2 regions of the Aneurinibacillus thermoaerophilus genome follow, and region 2 is predicted to be linked to the other one. Evidence: a T-box and tRNA genes for the amino acid it is inferred to sense, from the RefSeq annotation. Region 2 holds a T-box; the other holds one or more tRNA genes.
What was found. The T-box of region 2 lies ahead of metG (methionine--tRNA ligase). A T-box ahead of a tRNA ligase gene usually reads a tRNA of that ligase, here a tRNA-Met.

Region 1: it has a tRNA-Met gene. The T-box ahead of metG (methionine--tRNA ligase) is inferred to sense a tRNA for this amino acid. The anticodon was not compared.

What each region holds. Positions count from the first base shown of each region.
Region 1 is NZ_CP080764.1:1,048,948-1,059,006, forward strand. It holds gene K3F53_RS05645 (ABC transporter ATP-binding protein) at 1-770, shown strand, start outside; gene K3F53_RS05650 (ABC transporter permease) at 772-1,752, shown strand; gene K3F53_RS05655 (polysaccharide deacetylase family protein) at 1,807-2,739, opposite strand; gene K3F53_RS05660 (BrxA/BrxB family bacilliredoxin) at 3,076-3,510, shown strand; tRNA gene K3F53_RS05665 (tRNA-Ser) at 3,793-3,886, shown strand; tRNA gene K3F53_RS05670 (tRNA-Ser) at 3,895-3,986, shown strand; tRNA gene K3F53_RS05675 (tRNA-Met) at 4,007-4,083, shown strand; tRNA gene K3F53_RS05680 (tRNA-Pro) at 4,132-4,208, shown strand; gene K3F53_RS05685 (TetR/AcrR family transcriptional regulator) at 4,765-5,397, shown strand; gene K3F53_RS05690 (NAD(P)/FAD-dependent oxidoreductase) at 5,518-6,954, shown strand; gene K3F53_RS05695 (response regulator) at 7,039-7,575, shown strand; gene K3F53_RS05700 (BMP family ABC transporter substrate-binding protein) at 7,685-8,680, shown strand; gene K3F53_RS05705 (HAMP domain-containing sensor histidine kinase) at 8,698-10,059, shown strand, end outside.
Region 2 is NZ_CP080764.1:87,734-97,792, forward strand. It holds gene yabA (DNA replication initiation control protein YabA) at 1-356, shown strand, start outside; gene K3F53_RS00470 (tRNA1(Val) (adenine(37)-N6)-methyltransferase) at 457-1,215, shown strand; gene rsmI (16S rRNA (cytidine(1402)-2'-O)-methyltransferase) at 1,218-2,108, shown strand; gene K3F53_RS00480 (AbrB/MazE/SpoVT family DNA-binding domain-containing protein) at 2,149-2,397, opposite strand; T-box leader at 2,857-3,089, shown strand; gene metG (methionine--tRNA ligase) at 3,177-5,162, shown strand; gene K3F53_RS00490 (TatD family hydrolase) at 5,192-5,965, shown strand; gene K3F53_RS00495 (resuscitation-promoting factor) at 6,144-7,208, shown strand; gene rnmV (ribonuclease M5) at 7,277-7,828, shown strand; gene rsmA (16S rRNA (adenine(1518)-N(6)/adenine(1519)-N(6))-dimethyltransferase RsmA) at 7,825-8,709, shown strand; gene yabG (sporulation peptidase YabG) at 8,764-9,636, shown strand; gene veg (biofilm formation stimulator Veg) at 9,893-10,059, shown strand, end outside.

The DNA of each region.
Region 1 (10,059 bases), 960 kb from region 2:
CAATTCGGATGATGGTCGGACTTATTCGGCCAACCGCTGGCCGGATTAAGGTATGTGGTTACGATATTCAAAAGCAGCCTACAAAGGCATTGGCTAATGTCGGTTCCATCGTTGAAAATCCGGAGCTGTATCCGTACTTAACTGGAATGGAGAACTTAGAGCATTTCGCTCGCATGATTCCGGGTGTTACCAAGGAGAAGATTGACGATGTTGTACTGCGCGTCAATTTGAATGAACGCATCCATGACAAAGTAAAAGATTACTCACTTGGTATGCGGCAGCGTCTTGGCATTGCACAGGCTTTGCTTGGCGATCCGAAGCTGTTGATTTTGGATGAGCCTACCAATGGCCTTGATCCACAAGGAATAAAAGAGCTTAGGGACTTTATTCGTCAGCTGGCAAACGAAGGTTTGAGCGTTTTTGTCTCAAGTCATTTGTTAAGTGAAATCCAGCTGATGTGTGATCGGGTAGCGATTATCAATGAAGGCGAAATGATTCGGGTTGGGGAAGTAAATGAGTTACTTAAGCAGGATATGCGCCATATGGTGTGGTATGTCGAGCCGGAAGAGAAAGCGCGCCGTATACTCACTGCATTTTCACATGTCCGATTGCTTGACCGAGCGGATGAAGGAATGATAACGGAAATCGCTCCTGAGCATATTCCGCGCGTGATTGCCAGGCTTGTTGCCGGTGGAGTAGATATTTATGGCGTGGAATGGAAGAAGCTGAGTCTGGAAGACTTATTCCTCACTATGACAGGGGAAAAGTAGCATGTACAGTCTTGTGATGAATGAATCGATTAAAATGTTACGAAAAAAGAGACTTTGGGTTGTAGTGCTGATTCTGCTTGTGCTAGTGCCGATTTTTACATATGCGCAGCTTAGGGCTACGCTGAACAATCAAAAGCAACTTGGTACAACGGATTGGAAAGTGCAGGTGCGTCAGAGCATTAACGATACGACCAACCGGTTAAACAGCACGCGAATCCCAGAAGAATGGAAAAAATGGATGCGGATTCGCGTACAGCAGCTTCAATATTATCTCGACCATGATATTAACCCGACATCGCCCAACGGGGTCACGTTTACGCGCGACTTTATGAGCAATGCCGTTGCATTGTTTATTCCGCTTTTAATTGTTATCGTCTCTTCCGATATTGTTTCGGGGGAATATACGGGCGGAACAATTAAAGTATTGCTTACTAGGCCGGTGAAAAGGTGGAAAATTCTTACCAGCAAGCTAATTACCATTGTGTTGTTTGTTTCAGTCATTGTGGTGCTTACCGGGATTGTTGCTTACGCGATTTCAGGATGGGTATTCGGTTATAAAGGCTGGACATACCCTGTATTGACAGGGTTTCAAACCAAAGGGGAAGAGATTGAGACATCGGGTGTGCATGTGTTGCCGCAATGGCTTTACATGATTATGGAATATGGTTTGGCTTGGTATGCATGTCTTGCGGTGGCTTGTATTTCATTCATGGTGTCGGTGCTTGTGCGCAGTACGGCGGTCGGCATGGGGATTATGGTGTCGGCGCTCATTGCGGGCACGCTTCTTACCAATATGGCGTCGGCGTGGGAGTCAGCCAAATATTTTTTTATGGTCAATTTGCGGCTGACCGATTATCTTGCTGGCACGATTCCACCGATTCCTGGCCTGAGCCTGTCTTTTTCCGTTGTCAATCTTGCCGTGTGGAGCATTGGCTCCCTTATTATTGCGTACGTTGTCTTTATTCAGCGCGATGTTTTGTAAGAAAAACGAGGCCCGGATTGTTGCTCCGGTTTGCCTCGTTTTTGCCTGCAACAGTCATTCCGCTTTTTTGCCCGGTTCCGGTGACGGTGACGGGAGCGGAGCTATTTGATATCCTTTATTTTTCAGTAACTCAATAATTTTCGGCAGTAGTTTAACCGTTTGTTCTTTCTCATGCATGAGAATAATAGATCCTGGCTTCACTTCGCTTGCGATGTTGTTCATAATTAAATCCGGTCGTTTTCCGTATTTCCAATCCAGACTATCCACATTCCAATAGGTTAAAATTTGATTTGTTTCTTTTGATGCCAGCATCGTGTTTTGATCGACCGCGCCATACGGCGGGCGGAAATAAAAAATCGGGGCGCCTATTTTTTGAGAAATGTACTGTGTCGATTCGCGAATCATTTGTACTTGCTCATCTTTTGGCTTTTTACGCAGCGGTTGGTGATGCATCGTATGTGTACCGATAATATGACCATTAGCTATCATTTGCTTAGCTAACGCTATATGTTCGTCGGATTTCAAGTTCTCACCAATCCAGAAAAATGCGCCTTTCAGCTGATGTTCGTCTAAAATGTTGACAATGTCTTTCGTATATTTTCCTGGGCCATCATCGAATGTTAAATATACGGTGGGCCGCTTTTGCGAAATTTTGGCGATCATTTTTCCGACAGCTGGCATTGCTGGGGAAGTCGCCGCGTTAGCTGGGGATTTTTCTGGCTTAGCTGGATGCTGTTGTTTGGGTATCCTTGTTTCTTGAGGGGCTGACGGATTTGAGGATGTGTCTTTTTCCTTGTCCGGTTGTTGCCCTGTCTTCTCCTGTTCTTGTGCTGCTGGCGCTTTGCTGGACATCGAGTTTAAAAACGCGGTTGCCGATTTAACAGGTGAGCTGTCATTGAAAATCAAGTTGAGTTGTATAATGACACCGAATGACAATAAGGCAAGCCAAATTCTGTTTCTTCGTTTTCTCCTCCGGTCGTTCTCCACAACAATTCCCTTCTTTCTCTCTATAAAGCATAAACTTGGGCATAATGCCTATTTTACTATATAGACGGAAACAATGTATAGAAAGTTTCAGGAAAAATGAAGCTTTTCCAAGTCCGTGAGCTTGCTTTCGATCTTCACTATAAAATTATACATTAATAAACTTTTTTGGAAATAGGAAAAATCACTCAACCTGGCAACCTAGGCATAGCGGAATGCGCTGCGGAACTTTTCTCCTGAGAAAGAAATCGCTATAATGAAAGAAAATTATTTTTCGTTGCTGGCAATATATTAAGAGTGATGAAGAATATAAGAAATGACAACGGAGGGATTTATGTTATGATGTCGTATGACGAATATATGCGTTCGGTTATTCAGCCGATGCGCACAGAATTAACATCCGCAGGTTTTGAAGAATTACTGACACCGGAAGAGGTACAGGAGAAGTTCGAAGATATGAAAGGCACTGCTCTGGTGGTAGTGAATTCTGTGTGTGGATGCGCCGCAGGACTTGCGCGCCCGGCTGCCATTTATTCTGTACAGCACAGCGAGAAAAAGCCGGATTACCTTTACACGGTTTTCGCCGGCCAAGACAAAGAGGCAACTGCGAAAGCCAGAGAATATTTCACCGGTTATCCGCCTTCCTCTCCTTCTTTTGCCCTTATGAAAGACGGAAAGCTTGTTTATATGATGGAGCGCCATCAAATCGAAAACCGTCCTCTTGAAGTGATCGCAGCTGACTTAATGGGCGCGTTTGAAAAACATTGCGGGTAATTGGAATTTCTGAATCAGGAGCGTTGACTGACTTTTGTATTCGCTTTTTGCGAAGAAACTGTATTTGTGCGCCGCTTTGATCAAAGCGGCGCATGTAAAACATCAAAGGATGGAAACAGACTAAGGCCACTTTTTCGCTTTTGCTCATCATGCTGGTGGGAGAAAAGCCTAAGAGCGCAGACGAAGAATAGATGCAAAGCGGTCGTGTGATAAGCCTTTAAAAAACTATTGCATTCATAAAAAACTGATGATAAAATAAAGCTTGTCGCTGTTGATGAATATGGACAGGTGTCCGAGTTGGTCGAAGGAGCACGATTGGAAATCGTGTAGGCGGGGATAACTCGTCTCGTGGGTTCGAATCCCACCCTGTCCGCCATGCAATATGGAGAAGTACCCAAGAGGCTGTAAGGGGCTCCCCTGCTAAGGGAGTAGACGGGTCACACCGTGCGCGGGTTCGAATCCCGCCTTCTCCGCCATTTCACATTATTGCTATTGGGGCGGCGTAGCTCAGCTGGCTAGAGCGTACGGTTCATACCCGTGAGGTCGGGGGTTCGATCCCCTCCGCCGCTACCATATTACTTACTCTTGGTGAGTGCATTTGATGGTTTGAAATGTATGTTCCGGGAAGTGGCTCAGCTTGGTAGAGCGCCTCGTTCGGGACGAGGAGGTCGCAGGTTCAAATCCTGTCTTCCCGACCATTTTTCGTTTGGTGTCTGCATACATCGTGAATAGACAAGCCCTGATTCTTTTCTAAGGATTAGGGCTTTTTTTGTCGTATAAGTTGTATGAGAAGGTATGCATCGCTTTATTACTATAAAGCGATGCATACCTTCTCTTTATAAGTAAACGAGAAAACACTCGCGAGGCGCGTGCTACGCAGGGAGAGACAGACCGGCAACGTTTATTGATTCTCCTTAATATGTAAAAAATGCTTGTAGATGTAAAGTGTAAAGAGGATTTATATTGTCTTTCGATACATAACAATAAAGGGGGGGACAAACGTTTTTCTCCTTTTTTTAAATTGTAACTTGTTTCGATGAAGAAAATGGTGGATACTGGTATTGTAGGGTTTTTTGCCTAATTATTTTAGGAATGACTATATGAATGAGGGTGTTGCAATGCTTACCATCGTTGAATAGTAAAGGCTAAATGTAATTGCGAGAACCTTGAAAATACCGGGCTTTTCATGAAGTGCAATCAGTGGAGTTTTGCAACACCCTATTTGGAACAAATAGGAAAAAAGGAGAATATAGTATGGAAAAGAAATACTCCCCACGTGTAAAAAGAACAAGAGAGAAAATCTTGCAGTCCGCAGTGGAAGTCTTTTCACAAAAAGGGTTCCAAGCTTCAACGATTCGCGAAATTGCCCGTTTGGCTGGCGTAAATGATTTAACAGTATACCGTCACTTTGAAAGCAAAGAAAAATTGTTTAATGAAATGTTTCGACGCCACAGTTTGTTTACCGAAATTAGTGAGTATATCGTTCAGGGGATAAGTGATGACTTTGAGCGCGATATTCGTTTGATTATCAGGACATTTATTACGGTATTTAAAAAAGAATTGCCGTTGATTAAACTGTTGCTGAGCGAAGCGGAAAAAATGAAAGAATGCAGGAACTATACGTTTTTATTTACAAAAAATATTATCGAAGCGCTAACTTCCTTTTTCGAATATTATAAACTCGCTGGACAAATTCGTCGGGATGTTAACAGTCACGCGGTTGCTTCGGGGTTATACAGTATTTTGTTTGCCCGTGTATACGCTTTAATTTTATACGGGGAAGGGAAGCAGAACTCTGCCACGATTACAGAAGAAGAGCTTATGGAAGGTTGGGTCGATTTATTTGTTGCGGGAACGGTAAATTCCGAATATTCGTATGCTAAATAACGAACGAAAATATATGTTTAAAAAAAAACATTCGTTTTTTGTTGATTCTTTGCAGGCCAGGAGTTATAATCATGGAGGTCTCAATTAAACAATGTACATACCTCAAGGAGGCTTTCGATCATGAAATATGATGTAGTAATTGTAGGAGCGGGGCCTGCTGGTATTTTTACCGCGTACGAACTAACGAGAAAGAATCCTCATCTGGATGTTTTATTAATAGATAAAGGGCATGATATTTTTAAACGGCGCTGTCCGATTCTGGAGAAAAAAATTAAAAAATGTCCGCCACCAGCTGGAAAAAAAGAATTTAGCGGCTGTTTGCCGGCCTGTTCCATTACAAATGGGTTTGGTGGCGCCGGTGCATATTCTGACGGTAAATTTAATATTACGACTGAGTTCGGAGGCTGGATGACAGATTATTTGCCGCCTTCTCAAGTGCTTGAGCTTATCCGCTATGTGGACGAGATTAATCTAGAGCATGGCGCAACGCGCAACATTACGGATCCGACAACGCCGGCCGTGCGCGAAATTGAGCGCAAAGCAGCGGGTGTAGGATTGAAATTGCTTCGTGCCAATGTGCGTCATCTAGGAACTGAGCAGAATCTTGAAATTCTGGAAAGTATCTACCGCGAACTGGAAAAGAAAGTTCAGATGAAGTTTAAGACGGAAGTAGCCGATATTATTGTAGAAAAAACGGCCGTTGGAATGGAAATTCGCGGTGTAGAATGCCGTAATGGCGAAACATACTTGGCTGATAAAGTGGTTATTGTTCCGGGACGGGACGGTTCGGAATGGTTTGGCAATATGTTGAAACGCCAAGGGTTGCGTCTCTTAAATAACCAGGTCGACATTGGGGTACGCGTAGAAACAACGAATGTTGTCATGGAAGAAATCAACCATCATTTGTATGAAGGAAAATTTCTGTACAGATCTTCTACAGATCAGGTTATTCGCAGCTTTTGTTCTAACCCGAGTGGATATGTAGTAGTGGAAAATCACAGCGGCGTTATGGCAGCAAATGGTCACGCTTACAAAGATGAAAAGCTTGGATCGCCGAATACGAACTTTGCACTGCTTGTGTCCCATGTATTTACAGAGCCGTTTGACAAGCCGAATGAATATGCCAAGGAAATTTGCCGTCGTGCGAACGATTTGTCCAATGGCTCAGTTATTGTGCAGCGGTACGGAGATATTAAGCGCGGCCGTCGTACAACCGAGAAGCGCTTAAAGGAAGGATTTATCGAACCGACGCTTAAAGAAGCGGTACCGGGCGACTTGGGGTTAGTGCTGCCGTACAATACGATGAAGAGCCTGATTGAAATGGTAGAAGCGCTTGATCATGTTACGCCCGGGATTGCGAGCGACCATACGCTTTTCTACGGCGTGGAAGCGAAATTTTATTCCGCACGGCCGTATTTGAATGAAAACTTCGAGACAGAGATTAAAGGGTTGTACGCAGGCGGGGATGGCGCGGGTATTACGCGCGGCTTGGCTCAAGCCGGTGCCTGTGGCGTGCACATCGCGCGCGATATTTTAACCAAAAAAAAGACTATGTAATATTTCCTAACCCCCCGTGATTCTCTATATTTCGGGCGATGATGATGATTATGATATATAATGAAAGGGAGGACGGGATAAGGATTGAAAGGAAAACCGCTTGTACTTATTGTAGATGATGATGTGGATATTTGTTTTTTAATGGCGACGGCCATTCAGTCGGAACAAGTGGAAATTATAACAACGCATTCGGGGCAAGAGGCGCTGGAGCTATACGCTCAGCGTCACCCCGAACTCGTATTGCTGGATATTCAGTTGCCGGAAATGAACGGTATAGAAGTATTGAGCAAGATGAAGGAAATGGATGAAGATTGTCAGGTTATTATGGTTACCGCCTACGCTACGATTGAAACCGCCGTACAAGCTATGAAACTCGGCGCCTTGGATTATATATGCAAGCCCTTTAAGCTCCCACATTTGCGCGAAACGGTACAGAACGCAATTGATTTTATTATGAGCGTACCGGAGCATTTGCCGACGCTTGAAGAAGTTGAGCGCAGACATATTGAAAAAGTGCTTCACGAAGTGGAGGGCAACCGGCGTCTTGCGGCTGAGAAGCTGGATATTTCTCTTCGCACATTGTATTACAAGATTAAACAGTATAATATTCAGACCCATTAAAAATCCAGAATCGTATAACTCTGGATTTTTTTTCTGCAATTTTTGCACTACAGTCCGTTAAGGTGGGACGCTTACAATAGGAATATAGCCATGAAAAAGGGTGGGCTTTATGTTAAGAAAGTTGCTTTGTTTGCCGATTTTGGTGCTGTTCGTTGGCTGTTCATTGTTACCCCAAGCCGAAAACCCGGTCAATCCGTCCGTTGAAAAGCCGTTTAAAGTGGCGCTATTAGTGGAAGGAAAAATATATGACCAAGGATGGGATAACCAGGCTTATATGGGGTTAAAAGAAATCGAGCGCAAAATGCGCGCACAAATTCTTTGTGTTCAATATGTCAATACAGAAGAAAAACAGATAGCACAGGCGGAAAGTCTTGCTAAGCAGGGATATGAACTGATATTTGGAAACGGCCGGAGTTTCGAGGCCGTTTTTAATCGGCTTGCGCCTGCTTATCCGAATACCCGCTTTGTTTTTTTTAATGGTAAAGCGCTTGCGCTGAACGTCTTGGCTGTTAACTTTACTCCAGAATCGATGGGGTATTTCTCAGGGATGGTAGCGGGATTAATGACAAAAACAAAAAAAATTGGCTTGATTCCCGCTTACAGTTCCATGAAAGAAATCGAACCTTTTATCGCTGCGGTTAAACAACAAAACAGAGAAAATAGTGTTATGATGGAAGAAGTAGGAAGCTGGAGCGACGGTGCCAAAGCGATACAGATTGCTCGGCGCATGATAGATAAGGGCGCCGATATTCTCGTGCCAATGGGAGATGGGTTTAACATTGATGTCATAATGGAGGCGCATCGTGCCAAACGGTTTGCAATTGGATACATTTCTGATCAGTCGTTTGTATCCAAAGAAACCGTATTGACCAGCACGGTGCAGAATGTAACGTCCGTTTATCTGAAAATAGCGCGCCAGCATAAATCGGGACAATTACTTGGCAATTGTCTTACGCTTGATTTTGCGGACGGTTCGCAAGATTTGGCCGCATTCGGAGCGATGGTGCCGGAAGCAGTTCGAAAGAAAGTAAGGCAAAAGCTATATGAATATAAAACGGGCGTGTGGAATTTGCCTGTACAATACCATTCTTTGCGGTGCCGGTAGAAAGCGTGGGGTAGGCGATGGGACTGTTTCAAAAATGGAATAATCTTTCGATTCATCTGAAGTTTTTTAGCGTATTTCTGGTCATTGTGTTGTTCGCCGGATGCAGCATGCTCTTGTTAAATAACCAATTGTTACACGTTGTGCGTGACAACGATAAAATCATCAATCAATCTGTTCCTAATTTAACGACACAGCTTCAGGTTAAAAGCACGATTATGCAAAGAATTAATTATGTCATGCTATATATTACTACCGGGAATGAAGAATTCCACGAAAAGTTCGAAGAGGCAAGCGAACAGGCGCGGAAGATTGAAAATCAGTTGAAACAGATGGCGCTTCCTCATGAACGAGAGGCGATGGAACAGTTTATTATTCATAGCGAAAACTGGGAGAATATTTTGCGTGATAGGGTGATACCGGTTTATCAGCGGAATAATGCGAAAGATGCTATGGAAACATTGAATTCACAAGCTCATCCTATCGCTATTAAGCTTATGAATGAAGTAGAGAAGCTGTCACAGCAGAAAGTGCTGGAAATTAATCATGATAATCAAAAAATGCTGGATGATGCTTGGTTGTCAGTAAAGATTGGGTATGCAATTGCCAGCGTTACCTTGTTGCTGGCGCTATTATTCTCTTTCTATATGTCACGCAGCATGACCAACCCCATTCTAGCATTACTAAGCGGTGTGCGTAAAATGACGAACGGAAATTTCTCGGCTAGAGTACCGGCCGAGACTAAGGATGAGTGGGGAGAGTTGGGCAAAGCGTTTAACAGGATGAGCATCAGCATTGCCAATCTCGTGGAGGAATTGCGAGCGACGAACCTTAGACTACAGGAAGAATCGCGTCGTGCTCAGGAATCCACCCGTTTGAAATCGGAGTTTTTGGCAAATATGTCCCATGAGCTGCGGACACCTTTGACGGGCATTATTGGTTTTGCCGAATTGTTACATGAGGAGACGGAAGGAAAGTTGCTACCGTCGCAAAAAAGTTTTACGCAAAACATTATAAAAGCGGGCGAACACCTTTTGACGATGATTAATGATATTCTTGACTTATCAAAAATTGAAGCCGGAAAATACGAATTGGATTTGTCTTCGTTTGATATCGTTGAACTTGTTAAGAATACGTTAACGATGCTTCAGTCGAAAGTAAAAAAGAGAGGGATTTTGCTTCAGGTGGAAACGTCGTGCCCTTCTTTGAATATCGAGGCGGACGAACTAAGGATTCGCCAAGTACTGCTTAATCTTCTCAGCAATGCGATTAAGTTTAGCCCGGACCATAGCACGGTGCGGGTAAAAATAGAACGAACCTCCCAAACCGTAACGGTTCATGTGATTGATCAGGGGATTGGTATTGAGGAAGGTAAAATCGAT
Region 2 (10,059 bases):
TTCACCAGCTCGCTTTGATTGAGGAAAAGGTCGGAGGGCTATACGAGGAGATCGGCCACTTGAAGAACGCGATGCTGGAGCTTATGGAAGAAAATAAAAATCTCTTGCTCGAGAATCAACACCTTAGGGAGCGGTTGCAGCAGCGGGAAATCGAACTGGAAAAGAAGGAAAAGCTCCAGAGCAGTGTCATAAAGACGCGAAAGGATAAAAAGAAAAGGTTGGTTGTCGGTGAAGGATATGATAACCTGGCACGTTTGTACCAGGAAGGTTTCCATATCTGCAACGTGCATTACGGAAGTGTACGCACGGATGGAGATTGCTTGTTTTGCCTAGCTTTTTTAAATAAACAAGGATAACGGAAACGACCCGAGTTGTACGCGGGTCGTTTTTTAAACACTTTTCATTTTTGGCGAGCATAAGCCTCCGAATTTTTCTCATTCATAGAAAGGAACTCTTATGGTAGAAAATGTAAGGTTGTATTCGGATGAACGAATTGATGATTTGCTAACCAAAGATATGAAAATTATTCAGAGTAAACAAGTATTCTGCTTTTCGCTTGATGCCGTGCTGCTGGCCCGCTTTGCTTCTCTTCCGATAAAAAGGGGTCGGATTATTGATTTATGTACCGGCAACGGCGTCATTCCTCTGTTGTTAAGCGTGCGTACAGAATGTCCGATTGATGCCGTAGAGATACAAGAGAGGCTTTACGATATGGCGAAGCGCAACGTGGCGCTGAATGGGTTAGAAGACAGAATTACAATTTATCATGGGGATGTAAAAGAGGCACTCACATTTCTGCGGAATGGGAGTTATGACGCCCTGACATGTAATCCACCGTATATGCCGGTTGTTGGTGGGGAGAAAAATAAAAGCAGCCATGTAGCAATCGCACGCCATGAAATCTTACTGACGCTTGAAGAAGTGATTCGCATAAGCAGCAAGCTAGTTCGCCCAGGCGGCAAAGTAGCATATGTACACCGTGCCGGACGTTTGGGAGATTTAATGACGTTGATGCGTAAATACCGTATCGAACCGAAACGGATTCGGCTCGTCTATCCAAAACCAGGGATGGAAGCCAACATGGTATTAATTGAAGGAATTCGGGACGGAAAACCTGATGTAAAAGTACTTCCACCATTGATCGTTTATAAAGAGAACGGGGAATACTGTGACGAAATTCATTCGATTTATTATGGCGACAGGAAGGAGGAGTAGGTATGTTTGTACAGAAAAGCTTTGCTTCCGGCGATCATGACGGAAAGGGCAAGCTATATCTTGTAGCAACTCCTATAGGCAATATGGATGATATGACCATTCGTGCCATTCGCGTGCTTCAGGAAGTGGATATTATCGCAGCGGAGGACACCCGGCAGACACGCAAGTTGCTTAACCATTTTGAAATTGGGACGCGACTTATTAGTTATCATGAACATAATAAAGCAGCTAGTGGGCCGGAAATTATTCGCTTATTAAAAATAGGAAAATCGATAGCGCTTGTAAGCGACGCTGGGCTTCCGGCGATCTCAGATCCGGGGCAAGAGTTGGTTCGAGATGCGGTTGACGAATCCATTCCTGTAATCCCCGTACCGGGAGCAAACGCCGGGCTGTCCGCGTTGATTGCCTCCGGACTGTCGACAGATCGTTTTTTGTTCCGTGGTTTTCTTCCGCGTGATAACAAGGAGCGCCGGAAGGAACTAGAGCGACTTCGTTCATATCCAGAAACGCTTATTTTCTATGAAGCGCCGCACCGTATCATTAAAACTTTGGCTGAAATAAGGGAAGTGCTTGGTGAACGCAAAGTGGCGCTAGGGAGAGAATTAACGAAGCGCTATGAAGAATTTGTGCGGGGAGAGATAATGGAAGTGCTTGATTTTCTGAACGAGCAGGAGGAAATCCGCGGCGAATTTACCGTTATCGTAGAAGGAAATGAAGGAGAACAGGGAGCAGGCCAGTTAGAGCAATGGTGGCAAGGACTCGACATTGTATCCCATGTAGATGTTTATATTGAAAAAGGGTTGACGAAGAAGGAGGCGCTGAAGCAAACAGCAGAAGAACGTGGACTTCCTAAGCGGGAAGTGTACAACGCTTATCATCAGAAAGAAAAATAAGCTTCCCGATTGTTAGGAAGCTTATTTTTCTTCATTTATGTTATGCTTTTTGCGTGGGTATTTCAGATATGCAGGAACCACAGATGATTTTTCCTTTGTACGTTATCGTATTTTCTGTGCTTCCACAGAAGATGCAGGCTGGCTCGTATTTTTTTAACATGATGCGTTCGCCGTCAACATAAATTTCAAGAGCGTCTTTTTCTCCAATACCCAATGTACGACGGAGTTCGATTGGAATTACGACACGACCTAATTCATCTACTTTTCTTACAATACCAGTTGATTTCATGTTTACTATATCTCCTCTCGTAATTACCCGAATTTATTCATTATTTTTATCGTCAAAATTCGACATACTTTCTTTATCACTATCCTAACAGCATTTTTCGATGAGGTCAACCATTTACTGGGATTATACCATAAAAAAATCTCAATATATGTAAAAAAAATACTAATCAAGGAAATATAGTGTTTAAAATGTAATATATGTATAAAATATATAACAGCATATAAGACTGAATTTATTTTAAATTTATACCTTATTTTAAAATAATACAAAAATATTCTGTGAAATAGATAAATCTTGATGCAGATTTTTCGACAAAAACACAAACATTCGTAGTTATTAATTCGACAAAAAAGGAAATAAAAGGATAATATAGTGAGGGATTAACATAAGACTTGACGAAGACTGACAGGTAAGGTATAGAATAAAAGGAAAAGGAAATCATATATTATGGATAATATATGCAAAACGATGATGGGAAGAGTAATCGCGTGTACTTTTTACAGAGAGCCGGGATGGGTGGAAACCGGTAAAAGGAGCGGGATGAAGATGGCCCCGGAGTTTTTGCTTTCGAGCGCATGATGCGTTAGGGGGCAACGTTTCCCGCGTTACGGGATTGAGCCTGTCTTCTTTTGACTGGAAAGCTAGGAAGACAGGGAATTTGGGTGGTACCACGAGAGCTTCTCGTCCCATATGGGGATGGGGAGCCTTTTTTCATAGAAAGCGAGCGGGCAGTGCTCGCAAGTTTTCTTCCTCATTTTTTTGGTGAAAGGATGAGTAAGATGAGTAAACCAACGTATTACATTACATCACCGATTTATTACCCGAGCAATACGCTTCATATCGGAAATGCTTATACGACAATCGCCTGCGACGCGCTGGCCCGTTATAAGCGTTTACGTGGATACGACGTGTTTTATCTCACAGGCACGGACGAGCATGGACAGAAGCTGCAGCAACGCGCCGCGCAGGAAGACAAGCAACCGTTGGAATTTATTGATCCGATTGTTGATTGGATTAAGGACTTATGGGAACGCCTTGATATTTCCTATGACGATTTCATTCGTACTACCCAGAAGCGTCATAAAGATGCCGTGCAGAAGATCTTCCAAAAGCTTGTTGATAAAGGCGATATCTACCTAGGCGAATACGAAGGTTACTACTGTGTGCCTTGTGAAGCGTTTTGGACGGAGCATCAGTCGAAAAAGGATGGAGAACATATTTGTCCAGATTGTGGACGCCCAATTTCGCTTGTGAAAGAAAAAAGTTATTTCTTTCGTATGTCGAAATACCAAGATCGGCTTTTGAAATACATCGAAGAGCATCCGGAGTTTATTCAGCCAGAGTCCCGCCGCAATGAGATGGTAAATAACTTCCTTAAGCCGGGTCTGGAAGACTTGAGCGTATCCCGCACATCATTCGACTGGGGCATTAAGTTGCCGAACGACCCTGAGCACGTTATCTATGTCTGGATTGATGCGCTGACGAACTATATTACCGCGCTAGGATATATGAGCGAAGATGACACGAAATTTAACAAATATTGGCCGGCTGATGTCCATATGATCGGTAAGGACATTCTTCGCTTTCACACGATTTATTGGCCAATTATTCTAATGGCGCTTGACTTGCCATTACCGAAGAAGGTATTTGGTCATGGTTGGCTGCTTATGCCAGATGGAAAAATGTCGAAATCGAAAGGCAATGTTATCGATCCAAAATTTTTGATCGAACGTTACGGTTCCGACTCGATTCGCTACTTCCTGTTGCGTGAAATTCCGTTCGGTCAAGATGGCGTATTCACGCCGGAAGCATTTATCCAGCGTTTGAACTTTGATCTAGCGAATGACCTTGGCAATTTGGTGAGCCGGACGGTAGCGATGATTGAGAAATATTTTGAAGGCGTGCTTCCGGCTCCGACCGCGCCGGAAATGGTGGATGAAAACCTGCGCAATGTGGCGCGTCAAGCAGTTACTGGTCTCGAAGAGCACATGGACGAAATGCGGTTTGGCGGTGCGTTGAACAGCCTATGGGATCTGGTGAGCCGCACAAATAAATATATTGATGAAACAACGCCATGGGTGCTGGCAAAAGATGAAGCCAATAAAGAACGCCTTGGTACAGTTATGTACAATCTGGCGGAAAGCATTCGCATTATTTCTATTGCTTTGCAACCGTTTATGACACATGCACCGCGCAAAATTTGGGCGCAGCTGGGTATTACGGGAAATGAAGATATTACAAGCTGGGAGTCGGCAAAAGAGTGGGGAGCGCTTCCGGCCGGCATAAAAGTAAACAAGGGTGATGCGTTATTCCCACGCCTTGATCTGGAAAAAGAAATTACCGTTATTGATGAGACAACGGCAGCAGCGCGTAAACAGGCGGAAGAAAATAAGAAAAAGAAGGAACAGGCGCAAGCTAAAACAGAAGAGAAGCCAGCCGTACCCGAAATCAATATCGATGACTTTATGAAAGTGGAATTACGCGTGGCGCAGGTTATCGAAGCGGAAAAAATTCCGAAAGCAGATAAATTGTTGAAGCTGCAACTGGATCTCGGCTATGAAAAACGCCAGGTCGTATCCGGTATTGCCAAGCATTACAGTCCGGAAGACCTTATCGGCAAGAAAGTGATCTGCGTCACTAACCTTAAACCGGTAAAGCTGCGTGGTGAAATGTCGAATGGAATGATTTTGGCCGCATCTGAAGGAGACAAACTCACTCTTGCGACCGTTCCTGACAGCATGCCGAACGGGGCGATTGTAAAATAGGTGTCTGGACCCAAAAGGAGGCTGTTATAGTGCTGTTTGATACACACGCCCATTTGAATGATGAGAAATTCAATGAAGATAGGGATGCCACAATTACCCGTGCACGGGAAAGCGGTGTTTCTTACATTTGCAATATCGGGTACAACCGGGAGACGATTCGTACGTCTCTCGAGTTGGCCCATAAATATGACTTTATCTACACTGCCATTGGCTGGCACCCTCAGGATGCCAAAACGTTGACAGATGAAGATCTTGAATGGATTGAGAACTTGGCACGCGAAGAGGAAAAAGTGGTAGCTATCGGCGAAATTGGGCTGGACTATTATTGGGATACATCACCGAAAGATGTGCAGCAGGAAGTATTCCGCAAGCAGATTCGCCTTGCCAAAAAATTGCAGCTTCCAATCATTATTCATGATCGGGAAGCGCATCAGGATATTGTTCATATTTTGCGTGAGGAAAAAGCGGAAGAAGTAGGCGGGATTATGCACTGCTTTTCTGGTAGCTCAGAAATGGCCCGGCAATGCATAGATATGAATTTCTACATTTCGCTTGGTGGACCGGTTACGTTCAAAAATGCTAAGAAGCCAAAAGAAGTGGCGGAATGGGTGCCGCTTGACCGGCTATTGATTGAAACGGACTGTCCGTATTTAACGCCGGAACCATACCGCGGCAAGCGCAATGAGAGTGGATATGTACGGTATGTCGCCGAAAAAATCGCAGAGATCAAAAATATTTCTTTCGAAGAATTAGCTCAAATTACGACAGAAAATGCTAAAAAATTATTCCATATTCAGGAATAGTCGAAGCATTTCTAAGATTTTCTGCCTCAAGTATATCAACGGTTGAGAGATTTTTTTGGGTCTTTTATCCCATTGAAATTCTGCAAGATTTGTAGAACCTCATGTAAAAAACTGGTTTGACAAATTTTCAGAGGATCGTCTACAATGACTCTCAACCGTTTAAGGAGGCAGATAGACTTTGGAACAAAATCATATTCAGTTGGATTTTTGGAAGAATCGTATGTGGATTCTTCTGGCCGCTGTTGCGATGATTGTTATCGTAAGTCTTGTGTTTTTGTTTAATTCATGGAAAACAAAGAAGATTACTTTCATAAATGATGGCAAAGTAATGACCGTAAAAACCAAATCTAAAACGTTGGGAGATTTTCTGGCTGAGAAAGGGATAACGCCGGGGAAGTTCGATGAATTGAATTTCGGAATGGAGACGGTGTTGACGGATGGTATGGAGGTAAAATACATACCGGCAAGAAAAGTAACAATTAACGTAGCGGGTCAGAAGAAGCAAGTGATGACGGTAAAACGCCAGGTCAAAGATATTCTGGCGGAACAAAAAATCAGGCTTGGGCCGCTGGACAGAGTAGAACCGGCGTCTGGTCAGGCTGTAAAAGAGAACCAAACAGTGACGGTCACAAGAATCACCAAGAAGATCGTGAACAATGAGAAAACGGTAGCCTTCAGTACAAAAGAGCGTAAGGATAACACAATGCCGCAGGGAGAGCGAAAAGTTATCCAACAAGGCCAGCAGGGAAAAATTTTGGAACGGTATGAGGTTGTTTATGTCAATGGCAAGCTGGCTTCTAAGAAGCTTGTCGATTCCGAGGTGCTGCGCGACTGGAAAGACCATATCGTAGCCGTTGGAACGATGCGGATGATAGCTGCGTCACGTAGTGGCTCTAGACTGGAGGGAGGAGACTTTACTCCACGCAGAACGCTGCGCGTTAGAATGACTGCATATTCGCCGCATGCATCTTCAACCGGCAAGAATCCGGGCGATGCGGGATACGCGATTACCGCCACGGGAGCGACCGCGGAAGAGGGAAGAACCATTGCAGTAGACCCGGATGTCGTACCTCTTGGCTGGTGGGTTTATATTGAAGGGTACGGTTTTCGTAAAGCTGAAGACACTGGAGGCGCTATCAAAGGCAACCGTATGGATTTGTTTTTTGAATCCGAACAGGAAGCCCAAGACTTTGGCGTCCAGTACAAAACGGTGCATGTTATCGGTCCTAAAAAACCAAATTAATTGTATGATACAAGCAGGGGAAAACGGGTTTTTCCCTGTCTTTTTTGTGAAAAGAGGAAATAGATGTGATGATTAAAGAAGTCATTGTAGTTGAAGGCAAATCTGATACTGTTGCGATTAAACGAGCGGTTGAGGCGGATACAATCGAAACGGGCGGTTCGGCTATTCCTGAGCGGGTAATTGACCGAATTCGCAGAGCGCAAAAGACAAGGGGCGTCATTATTTTCACTGACCCCGACTATCAGGGGGAGCGGATTCGCAAAATTATTAGTCAGGCCGTTCCCGGCTGCAAGCATGCGTTTATTAGAAAGGCCGACAGCCAGGGCAAACGGAATTTGGGTGTAGAGTACGCGTCACCGGAAGCGATCCGCAAAGCGCTGGCGGAGGTACGTACAGAAGCGGAGGCGCCTAAAGAACAAATCACAATAGAGGATATGATTGATGCTGGCTTGATCGGTGGTGCACAGGCAAAGGAACGTCGCATACTGTTAGGAGAAAAACTGGGGATTGGCTACGCCAATGCCAAACAGCTTCACAAGAGGCTTTTAATGCTGCAAATTACGCGGGAAGAATTTGCGGAAGCGCTGGCTTGGGTGGAGGCACAGGAGGAACGGAAATGACCATACGCGATATTGCAACACCAACAAGAACCAAAGAAATTCTGAAAAAGTACGGGTTTTCTTTCAAGAAAAGCTTAGGACAAAATTTCTTAATCGATTTAAATATTCTGAGTAAAATTGTGGCTGCGGCCGAGCTTACGAAAGAAAAAGGCGTACTCGAAATCGGCCCCGGTATTGGTGCATTGACCGAACAGCTTTCCCGGCAAGCGGGACAAGTGGTGGCGATCGAAATTGATCAGCGCCTGCTACCGATTCTGAAGGACACGTTGTCTTCATATCCACATACGGAAGTCATTCACGGTGACGTACTCAAAATGGATGTAAAGTTGTTAATCAAAGAAAAATTTAAAGAGCAAAAAAAGGTTAGCGTTGTGGCGAATTTGCCGTACTATGTCACTAGTGCGATTTTGATGAAGTTACTGGAAGAGAGGCTGCCGCTTGAAAATATTGTCGTAATGGTTCAAAAGGAAGTGGCAGAAAGAATTTCCGCGTCTCCTGGTAGCAAAGCGTATGGTGCGTTGACCGTGCTGGCACAGTTCTACGCAGAAGCGGAAATAATTACCGTTGTGCCACATAGCGTCTTTATTCCGCAGCCAAATGTCGATTCTGCGGTATTGCGCCTTCGCATTCGGGAACGGCCAGCTGTTGAGGTGGTAAGCGAAGCAATATTTTACCGCGTAGTGAAAGCAAGCTTTGCGCAACGTCGCAAAACTCTTTCGAACAACCTTATGAACAATTTATTTGGCAAAGATAAGAAAGAGAAAATGCTGCAGGTGCTTAAGGAAGCGGGAATTGATCCGGCAAGACGCGGGGAAACGCTGTCGATTGAGGAATTTGCCCGGCTAAGCAACATCATAGCCCATGCGTTTGAGGGGCAATAAAAGGCGAACCCTTTTTCCCGGCAAGCATACGATGTGAGGAAAAGGGGGTTTTTTATGTTTCCCAGTCAGAAATTGCGTGTCGGGGATATTGTGGCTCGGAAGTCGCACGGATGTGATTTATTGTTTCAAATTGTTGATATTAATCAGGAAAAAGGCACATGCTCGCTCATTGGTTTGGATTACCGTCTGATGGCAGATGCACCGCTCAGCGATCTTGTAAAGGTAACAGAAGAGGAAATCGCAAAAATACGGAGCAAATCTGAGCAGAAACATATTGAAGCAATGCGAATGATTGAGCAAGAACGACGCTCTGCACGTGAGAGGAATATGTGGCGCCAGGTAAATTATATAAAGGAAATGGGTGGTTCATTTGATTGGCCGGGCAAAGTGCTTCATGTTGATGGAGACAAAAATTATTTGAAGAAATGTTTAACTGTATATGAGCAATTAAAAGTACCTGCTGTCGGCTATCATATTCCAGAAAAAGATTTCCCTCAACAAATTATTTCTATGCTGGAAAAGCACCAGCCGGATATTTTGGTGCTAACCGGACATGATGCTTTACAGAGCAAGCGCGGGCCGGCGGATGATTTGAATAGCTACCGTAATTCCAAATATTTTGTCCAGGCGGTAGAAAAAGCTCGGATGTTTCAGCAGGGCAAAGACAGCCTTATCATCTTCGCGGGAGCTTGCCAGTCCTATTTTGAAGCTATTTTAAACGCGGGCGCCAATTTTGCCAGTTCACCCAAGCGTATTAACATCCATACTCTCGATCCTGTATACATAGCCGAAAAGGTGGCGTATACATCGATTCAGCAATCCGTAAACATATTTGAGATGGTCAAGAATACGATTACCGGAATCGAGGGTGTAGGAGGTATCGAAACAAAAGGTTGCTTTCGTTTCGGGATTCCGAAGCCGCATTAACACTCCATACGCCTGAAATTATAGGATTATTGGGTCGTTAGCGTTCATCTTTCATCCCACGATGAAAACCGTGGGATGAAAGAAAGCGTTGCTTTATAAAGTACAACCTTTTTCTTATTTTTTTGATTTTTAAGATTTATAAGCGCTTTCTCGATAAAAATTTGTTGACAGCTTTTCTGTAGTCTTGCTATAATTATCAATTTATTTGACATACTATAATGGTGGTGATATACTTACATATAGTGAGGTGGTCTGAATGGCGAGAAATACGTTACACGATATAAAACGTAGTTTAGATAATCACATTGGAGAACGGATTTTACTCCGTGCCAATGGCGGACGTCGTAAGACCGTGGAAAGAACGGGTGTACTGGAAGAAACATACCCGTCAGTGTTTATTGTGAAGTTGGATGAGGACAAACA